Pontibacter akesuensis: one gene and its partner. The protein of the gene in region 1 interacts with the protein of each later gene in a pairwise test. Links are inferred from orthologs where the notes say so. Each region holds a gene or a part of one and is shown on either strand. Other genes may lie near its edges.

Region 1 (5,739 bases):
TGACGAGATTCCGAATGCACGACTGAAGGTTACGCTGCAGGGGCACGAACACCTGATCACCACCGATGCAGAAGGATACTTTGTGGTGAACCTGCAGCCTGACAATCCCCTTCAGTTAGACGATATCTGGCATCCCTTGGAACTGGAACTCATGGAGGCTCCCGTACCTAATTTTAAAACAGACATAACCGAAACGGCACATGTGCTGGTGCCGCCACCCGATGCCGAGTATGGGGTAATCTCCGACATAGACGACACCATTGTGCGAACAGGTGCCACCAGCCTGCTGCAGACCGGCCGTAACGTGCTACTGAACAATGCGCACAGCCGCATTCCGTTTCACGGGGTGGCAGAGTTTTACCGCGCCCTGCAACTAGGTCGCAACGGCAAGCGCAACAACCCCTTCTTTTACGTAAGCAGCAGCCCCTGGAACACCTACGACCTGCTGTACCAGTTCCTGGAACTGAATGACATTCCGCAGGGGCCGCTCCTGCTGCGCGACTTTGGGATTGACGAAAAGAAGTTCTTGCAGTCGGACCACATGAGCCACAAGTACAAGGAAATAGAGAACGTGCTCATCACCTATCCACAGTTAAACTTCATACTTATTGGCGACAGTGGCCAGGCCGATCCGGAAATATACCGGGAAGTGGTCAAGAACCATCCCGGGCGTATCATGGCCATTTACATTCGTGATGTGAACATAGAAGAAAAATCAAGAGCCGTAACCACCATCTCAGATGAGCTCAAAAAGGAGGGCGAAGTAGAAATGGTGCTGGTGAAAGATACGGCCGCTGCCGCAGCACATGCCGCCAGTTGTGGTTACATATTCCAGGAAAAGGTGACAGAGGTGGCCCAGGAAGCAGAAATAGACCGGCTGGGAGATAAATAGAGTTTAGTAAAGTAAACTTCGTGTCAGTTTCCGTTCCTTCCATACTTATAGGACCTGTTCCTGACTAATAACTTTAATTCAACTTTATGCCGCTCCTGCTCAAAAGCACAAGACTCACAATAAAATTAGTTGCACCGGCTGATCTGGAATCCATTCATGCCCTGCATTCGCTCCCTGAAACAGATGCCTATAACACGCTGGGTATTCCGGAAAGTTTGGAGCACACAAAGCAAATTCTGCAGGAGTGGATTAATGCCTCCCAGAAAGACAGGCAACCGGAGTATACTTTCAGCATTACGCATGAAAAAAAGTTTATTGGTTTGATTGCCCTGAAGGTTGGCAGGGAGAAGTATAAGCGTGCGGAAGTATGGTATAAACTAGATGTGGCGCACTGGGGCAAAGGATTCGCCACAGAGGCGTTGGATGCTGTACTTGCCTTCGGATTCGAAGAATTAAAGCTGCACCGCATAGAGGCCGGCTGTGCCGTGGCAAACACAGGTTCTGTACGTGTAATGGAAAAAGTGGGTATGAGCAGAGAAGGCCGGAAGCGTAAAGTACTGCCATTAAAAAGCGGTTGGTCCGATAACTTTGAGTATGGCATACTTGCGGAAGAATGGGAACCCCGGCCTATGAGCCGCTCCGGCAAAGCCACAGGCAGGAACCCCACAGGAATGTCCCCGTTACATCAGGTATGAGCAGAGCATTTGTAAAAGAAGACAACGCAGGCGAGCCGCCCATTATTCCGCAGCGCCCTGCCCTGCCGCCCGGCGCCACCAACTATATAACGCCCCAGGGACTGACGCAGCTAAAAGAGGAACTGGCATTATTAGAGGCAGAACGGGCGCAGACAGAGGCAAACCATGAGGATGAGGCGAACCGCACCCGGCAATTAACCATTCTTAATGCACAGCTAAGTGCGCTGACGCAGCGGCTGGCAAGTGCCCGCGTAATTGATCCTCAGACCCAGCCTTCCGATGAGGTTCGCTTTGGAGCCACGGTGGAGTTGCAGACAATTAGCGGAGGCAAGAAAAACATGAAGCGCCTTTTAACAATTGTAGGCGTGGACGAGGCCTCAATTATGGAAAATAAAATTGCCTTCGTTGCCCCGCTTGCCCGCGCGGTGATAGGTGCAAAAGTCGGTCAGACGGTTTTGCTTCAGATGGGAAAGGTAGCCGAAACGGTGAAGGTCGCTTCTGTCACCTATAAGCGGTAGCTGAAAGGCTTAGCTGGAATGGTCGGCAATGATCTTCCACCCTTCGGAAAAACGCTTGAAGATAACTGAGAAATGCCCTTCCAGGTCACCTTGTGCTGCATCGCGCTGCAGGTGCCATTTTCCTACTACCAGCATCGTCTCCGGCGACAGCGCCCTTGTTTCCTTCAGGTCAAAACTCAGCTTGCCCATGGCTGCCGTATTAGGGTAGCCGCGCTTGTAATTGTTGAGTGTGGGTTGCCAGCCGTACGTAAGCCCGCGGGAGCCAATAAACAGCAGCGAGTCGGATTTCCAATAGCCCTGCATGTAGCACTCCAGATCACCGCGGCTCCAGCATTGTGCCTGCTCCTCGAGTACCTGGTGCACTTCCTGTCGTGCGTTAGCCGAAGCCCGTGACCCCTGCTTTGGAGAGCAGGATGTGGCGCAGGCAAGCCCCAGGCCAAGCAGAAAGTATAGCTTATTTCTCTTCATCTTTCTCTGGTAAGATTTCCTTGATATAAGTTGTTCCGCCCAGGCGACGCATGGCACGGGCAATGCGGCCCCGGCGGGTGCGCACGTATCCGGAAGGGCGCGCAGCGGAATACTTAATCGGGTTGGGTAATACGGCCGCCAGCAAGGCTGACTGCTGCCGTCCCAGTTCACTGGCAGGTTTGCCGAAGTAACGCTGTGAGGCAGCCTCCACACCAAAAACACCATCGCCCATCTCGGCTATGTTCAGGTATACTTCAATGATGCGTTCTTTGCCCCACAGCACCTCTATCAGCAGTGTGAAATAAGCCTCTACCGCTTTTCTAAAATAACTGCGCCCATGCCACAGGAAAACATTTTTGGCCACCTGCTGGCTGATGGTACTGCCCCCGCGAATATTTCCACCCTTTCGGTTACGCTTGAAGGCATCTACGATGGCATCAATATCGAAGCCGCTGTGTTGCAGGAACCGTTGGTCTTCGGAGGCGACAACGGCTAACGGCAACTGCTCCGACATGTCCTCCAGACGAACGAATTTATACTTTATTTCAGGCTCCTCTTTGCCAGCCGCTGCCGCCTCTGCACGGCGCTGCAGCATGTGCAGGGTAGCCGGCGGCGCCACCCATCGGTATAGCAACACCCACACCACACTTATCAGGAATAGGCTTAGCATCAGCTTTATAGCCAGCAGCCACACCACCCGAAGCCCAAACCTCTTTTTTGCCATTATTCCGTCTTCTTCTTAGGGTGGCAAAGGTAAGGAGTTTGGCATATTTTCCTACTCTTGCCAGGCAATTGCACCCCTAGGCGCCCAGCCCCGTACGCATACTTTATAACAAGGCACCGCGGCACAGCATTGAAGGTAAATCTTTAAATTATATTTTATATTTAGCTTCGGGGGCTGTCACTTTTCCTTGTCTTCCGCCTGTATACCTGATTACTATGAGCAAATACCTACCCTTGTTCCCTCTGAGTGTTGTTGTGTTTCCGGGGGAAAAACTGAACCTGCATATATTTGAGCCCCGGTACAAACAACTGGTGCTGGAATGCGCTGAAAACGGCACCACCTTCGGCATTCCGACTTACATCAATAACGGCGTGGGCCTATACGGCACCGAGATAGCTCTGCTAAGCATAGACAAGAAGCATGATAACGGGGAGATGGATATTCGCACCAAAGGCCTTGGCATCTTTAAACTGCTCCGGTTCGACCGCATGGCACCCGGCAGGCTTTATGCCGGTGGAGAGGTAGAGTTGGTGGAGAACAATGCTGAAGAAGATATCATCACAAAAATGAAAATAAAGGAGCTGCTGCAGCAATTGTATACGGCCCTTGGCCTCACCAAATTTTCAGCGGACTTGCCCGAGGATTTCAAGAGTTACGATGTGGCGCACCACCTGGGCCTGAATGTAGCTCAGGAGTACGCCCTGCTGCAGCTACGAAGCGAGAAGGAACGGCAGGAGGTTATTTTGCTGCACCTACAGCAGGTATTGCCGGTGGTAAGGGAAACAGAAAAGCTCAAGGACCGTGTGCGGCTGAACGGGCACTTCAAAAACCTGACTCCTCCTAACTTTTAGAACTTATCCCCGAACAGCTGTTCCTACTATATGCTGGTGTACTTCCTTGTTATTATTCCGACGTTGCTGTTCGCCTTTTTTGTGTTCACCTATTGGCAGGAGCGCAAATACAGGCGTAAACCATTTTACCGCCTATCAGACGTGGGATGGCAGCGGCTTGCTCCCCCGCCTGAAGAAGAACTGGTTCATTCGGTGGCGCTGATAGGAGACGTAGGTGCTCTGGCTACTGACGGCTCTGACCCAGTTATAAACTTAGTGAGCCAATGGCAGCAGGAGGCGCAGGATAAAGGTACCATGGTTTTCCTGGGGGATAACATTTACCCTATTGGTTTACCCGAAGAGGGACACCGCCACCGGCCTACCGCCGAGGCTCGGCTCAACACCATCATTAAAAGTATAGCAGCATACCCCGGCAAAGGCATCCTGCTCAGCGGCAATCACGATTGGCTCAAGGGCCGCACAGGCGGTTATGAACAGATGCTGCGGCAGGAACTTTACGTGCGGGAGAAAATACAGGAGCCCGAAGTATACCTCCCACCAAATGGCTGCCCCGGCCCGAGCGAGATTCAACTGGCAGATGGCGTGCTGCTGGTGGTGATAAACACGCAGTGGTTCGTGCAGCGTGGGGAGAAGCCTTTGGGGCACAAACAAGACTGCCCTTACACGCATATTGAGGAGTTTTTTGTGGAACTGAACAGACTTCTGAAACGAAATACGCACCAGCAGGTCCTTATCGCAGCGCATCACCCGCTTTACAGCAACGCCTTGCATGGGGGTAAGTTCACTGTGAAGCAGCACATCTTCCCGCTCACGGCCATGCACAAGCGAATATACATTCCGCTGCCCCTCTTTGGCTCTGTCTACCCATTTTACAGGCGCTTTTTCGGAGCATATGAGGACATGTCGCACCGCAAGTATAAGCAGATGCGCAAACGCCTGCTGCGCATTTTTCACCGGTACAACAACCTCATTTACGTAGCTGGGCACGACCACAACCTGCAGCACTTTGAGGTGCAGAACAACCACTACATTGTGAGCGGATCAGGCAGCAAAACCGCATTCGTAAAGAAGGGAGGGAAAGCCACTTTTACCCTGGAAGCACTAGGCTTTTTTGTGGTCAACTTCTATGCAAACGGGCAAGCATGGCTGGAGTGCCGTACGGTTGCAGAGGATACTTCCCTAGGGCAGGTAGCCTTCAGAAAACTGCTGCCTATGCATGCTTAAAACTGCAAAACCACGAATGAAATAGTTGTTGCTGTAAATTGGACAGAGATTTTAAAAATTATTCTTAAAGCTTTTCTGGTAATTCCTTCGGAAGTATAACCTTCAGGCTTTTTGGCAAAATCTGCACTTTTATTACATCCTCCGTCGGTACGGGCTCCCCATCAATATGAAGCACCTCGTGCTCCAGGTTGTATATGGTAGCGCGCGTGCATGTTATTTTACGCGTATACACACTGGTATCGATGCTGTCGGTGTAAAGTTGGTAGAGAATGCCCAGTGCCGCCGCTTTTGGGAAAGGCTCTATCAGGCAAATTTCAAACCGGCCGTCGTTCAGGATTCCATTCGGGTTAATGGTGGCATTGCTGCC
Region 2 (3,806 bases), 3.7 Mb from region 1 along the record:
ACGCCTTTCTGCATATCCTCTAAGATCGCCTGCGGCTCTTCGAAGCGCGGATTATCGGAGGTAAGTATAACTTTATCGCTTAGGCGGCAGGCAATATCTGCCATCAATGGACGCTTGGCTGCGTCGCGGTTGCCACCACAGCCCACCAGCGTAATCACTTTCTGGTTCGGGTTACGGATTTGCTGGATCGTATTCAGCACATTCTCCAGCGCATCAGGCGTGTGCGCATAATCCACGATACCCGTTATAAGCGCATCCGAAACTAGGTAATCAAAGCGGCCTGCAGCTGAATCGAGGCTGGAAAGCACCGTTAGCGCTTCAATCTTGTCTTCGCCCAGCAAAACGGCCACGCCATAGGCGCCCAGCAGGTTGTAAGCGTTAAAGGCACCGATCAGTTTACACCAAATCTCCTGTCCGTCCACCTCCAGGTGCAAGCCCTGAATGGTGTTGTCGATGATTCGCGCCTTAAAGTCCACCACCTTGCGCAAGGCATAGTAATGCACAGCTGCTTTCGTGTTCTGCACCATTACCGGTCCGCGCTTGTCGTCCGCATTAATTAGGGCAAAAGCGCTTTTCGGAAGCATGTCAAAGAATGACTTCTTCGCTTTGATATACTCATCAAAACTGCCGTGGTAATCCAGGTGGTCGTGTGTGATATTAGTAAACACCCCGCCGGCAAACGTTAGACCTGCCACCCGCTGCTGCACCATCGCATGCGAGCTCACCTCCATAAAGCAATGCGTGCAACCTGCTTTCACCATCTGCGCCAGCAGCTCATTCAGTCGCACAGCATCCGGTGTGGTGTGTGTGGAAGGAATAATTTCCTCGTCAATCTGGTTCTGCACCGTGGAAAGCAGGCCTACATGGTAGCCCAACTCACGAAACAGCTTGTGCAGGAGCGTAACAGAAGTAGTTTTGCCATTTGTGCCGGTTACGCCCACTAACTGAAGCTTCTTGGACGGGTGCCCGTAGAAAGCCGAAGCCATCTGGCCAAGCGCCTCTCCTGAATTCTTTACCTGCACATAGGTAATGCCCGGCTGCAGTTGCGCCGGAAGCTCTTCACATACGATCGCTACGGCCTTTGCTTCTTCGGCTTTTGGAATAAACTCATGGCCGTCTGCCTGCACGCCGCGCATCGCCACAAAAAGTACTCCCTCGCCTACCTTCCTCGAATCAAACGTAATGGACTGCACCTGCACCTCCAGGATTCCCTGGCTGCTGAGTACCTGTACCCCTTTAAGTATATCCTGTAGCTGCTGCATTAGCTCAGTGTAATCGTTATCGTTTTTTCCTCGTTTATCTCAGTGCCAGGTTCCAGCGACTGCTCTTTCACGCGTTTGCCGGCACCAGACACTTTCACCTTCAGGTGTTGGTTACCCAGGATGTACAGCGCATCGCGAAGCGTCATACCCTGTACATCAGGCACGGTGTTCTTCATCACTGGTGTAGCTTCAAAGCCCAGGGAGCGACGCAGCGGCACCACTTTCACCCACTCGTCATCCAGGTTTCCGTTTCTGGTGCTTACCCCAATGGTGTTGCAAATTGTTCTGAGGTCGTCGAAGCTGCCTGCCTCCACCTGCGGTATACTTTCCCTGTTCGGCACCACGCGCTCGTGCATGGGCTTGTGCATGGCCAGGTCGCGTGCGTAGGCTTTATCAGCCAGTTCCTTAAACACCGGTGCTGCCACATCACCACCATACACGTTCACGCCACGCGGACTGTCGATGATCACAATGCAGGAATATTTCGGGTTATCAGCTGGAAAGTAACCAGCAAACGAAGTGGAGTACTCCTTCACGTAGCGGCCATTTTTCACCTTTCGGGCTGTGCCTGTTTTACCGGCAATCTTATAGTCGGCGCTAAGCACGTTCTTTGCCGTACCGTTCGCCACTACACCCTCCAGCATCATGCGCAGCTTTTTCAGCGTTGCCTCCGAGCATATCTGGTCGTCCAGCACACGGGTGGAGTAGGAATGGAGTACTTCATCAGCCTTTCGGATTTCCTTTACAATTATAGGCTGGATCTTCACTCCGTTGTTTGCCACCGCATTGTAAAAAGCCAGCGTTTGCAGGGGAGACAGCTTTAGCTCGTAGCCAATGGACATGGACGTTAGCGTGGTGCCATACCAGTTCTTGTCGCGCGGGTCCTTCATGTAAGGCCGCGCCTCCCCTTCCATCTGGAAGCCGAGGGTGCTGTTCAGGCCAAACTTATTCAGGTAATCTATATATGCTTGCTGATCATTGCTGAAATGGGCCTCCATCAGTTTGGCAACACCCACATTAGATGACTTCTCAAACACCTGCTGCACCGTCAATTTGCCATAGCCGTTTATCTTGGCATCCGTCATCACTGTATTCTTGATGCGGTAGCGGCCATCGCCGGTATCAATTGTATCCGTTAGCTTTACCTCAGGTGCGTGCTCAAACAAAGCCATCATCGAGGCGAGTTTGAACGTGGAGCCGGGCTCGGTACGTCCCTGGTTTCCTACCGCGTAGTTATAGTCCTCAATATAGCCGCCGGTGGTCTTGCCCAGGTTTGCGATCGCTTTGATCTCGCCTGTTTTGACCTCCATCAATATCACGCAACCATACTCGGCATTCGTTCTCTCCAGCGCCTTATAAAGGGCATTCTCTGCCACGTCCTGCAGGTTGATGTCCAGGGTGGTTTTGATGTCATAGCCGTGCTGCGGTTTCACCTCGGTGCCGTCGTAGATCGGTTTGCTGCCGCCCGCAATGCGCTCAAACAAGGCCTCACCGTCTGCGCCTGTTAAATCACCGTTAAAGCTAAACTCCAAACCAGCACCATTTTTATCTTCGTTGATAAAGCCGATCGTACGGTCGGCCAGCAGGCCGAACGGCTTGAAGCGCTTCTCTACTTTCTCGAAAATTACACCGCCTTTGTTCTTTCCGTCGCGGAACACGGGCCACTTGGCCATCAGTTTCTTGTCCTGGTAGTTGATCTGGCGGCTGTTTAGCCTGATGTACCTTCTGCCGGCATGGCGGGCGTTCTTAATCTTGCGGCGGTAATAGTCCTCTGACCTGTCGCCGTAGAATTGCGCAAGCAACATAGCCAGCGAGTCAACGCCGTTGTTAAACACTTCTGCCTTTGCCACAGTGGGATCAAATGCGACACGGTAAAAAGGCAGGGAGGTAGCCAGAATGCTACCGTTGTCGGAAAAGATATTGCCGCGCGTGGCGTGCACCGGCTTGTAGAAAATGCGGCGCTCTTTGGAGATGCTCTTCCACTTTTCGCCATCCAGGTACTGAATCGCGATAACTTTATACACGATGGCACACGCAAAAAGGCATACCAACAGGAATGCCAAACGAACGCGGACAACTATGGATTTCTTAATATTCATCTGGAGACACAATCACTTGGTAAGGTGGTGTTGAGCTTTCTTCCAGGCCAAGCGGCGCCACGTTGCGCGCCACCTCCGACTGTTTACTAGCCTCCATATAATCAGACTTGAGCGTAGAATAGTCGGCCCGCAGGTCTTCCACCTCCACTTTTACTTTATCGATCTTGCGAATGGTTTTCTCGGCGAAGTGCGTGTTGCCGATGTAGAAAAGCGTAATGCCCGTCAGAAAGAGGATGCGCGGCATAAAACGCAGCGGCACACCTTCCTCAAACAAGGCATCGACATTTGTATACTTGTCCAGCAGTGCGAAAAGACTGAACCCTCTTTTCTTTTTCTGCGGCTCCTGTACCACCTCTGGCTTCACCCGCTCCGCATTAAATCGGGGCGAGTCTGATTTCTTCACCAATACATTTGAAGCCATACTCAATTTCCTTTAGCTAGTAAT

What was found.
Region 2: the proteins of mtgA (region 1) and A0W33_RS02195 interact in binary tests that used the Escherichia coli proteins (3 or more experiments, as listed by UniProt). The link is inferred for Pontibacter akesuensis from one-to-one orthologs.

The regions. Positions count from the first base shown.
Region 1 is NZ_CP014766.1:4,275,680-4,281,418, reverse strand. The notes cover bases 1,429-4,394. They hold mtgA (monofunctional biosynthetic peptidoglycan transglycosylase), read right to left. Parts: upstream 3,298-4,394; coding sequence 2,560-3,297; downstream 1,429-2,559. Other genes in these bases: A0W33_RS18090 (metallophosphoesterase), read left to right, coding at 4,179-4,394; A0W33_RS18095 (LON peptidase substrate-binding domain-containing protein), read left to right, coding at 3,513-4,148; A0W33_RS18105 (YybH family protein), read right to left, coding at 2,115-2,573; A0W33_RS18110 (GreA/GreB family elongation factor), read left to right, coding at 1,584-2,105; A0W33_RS18115 (GNAT family N-acetyltransferase), read left to right, coding at 1,429-1,587. Outside these bases: A0W33_RS18120 (App1 family protein), read left to right, coding at 1-892; more of A0W33_RS18115, read left to right, coding at 979-1,428; more of A0W33_RS18090, read left to right, coding at 4,395-5,372; A0W33_RS18085 (diacylglycerol/lipid kinase family protein), read right to left, coding at 5,437-5,739. UniProt on the Escherichia coli protein: Peptidoglycan polymerase that catalyzes glycan chain elongation from lipid-linked precursors. May play a role in peptidoglycan assembly during cell division in collaboration with other cell division proteins.
Region 2 is NZ_CP014766.1:541,570-545,375, forward strand. Bases 812-3,806 are described here. They hold A0W33_RS02195 (penicillin-binding protein), read right to left. Parts: upstream 3,362-3,806; coding sequence 1,262-3,361; downstream 812-1,261. Other genes in these bases: A0W33_RS02190 (UDP-N-acetylmuramoyl-L-alanyl-D-glutamate--2,6-diaminopimelate ligase), read right to left, coding at 812-1,262; A0W33_RS02200 (FtsL-like putative cell division protein), read right to left, coding at 3,351-3,782. Also shown: more of A0W33_RS02190, read right to left, coding at 1-811. UniProt on the Escherichia coli protein: Essential cell division protein that catalyzes cross-linking of the peptidoglycan cell wall at the division septum. Required for localization of FtsN.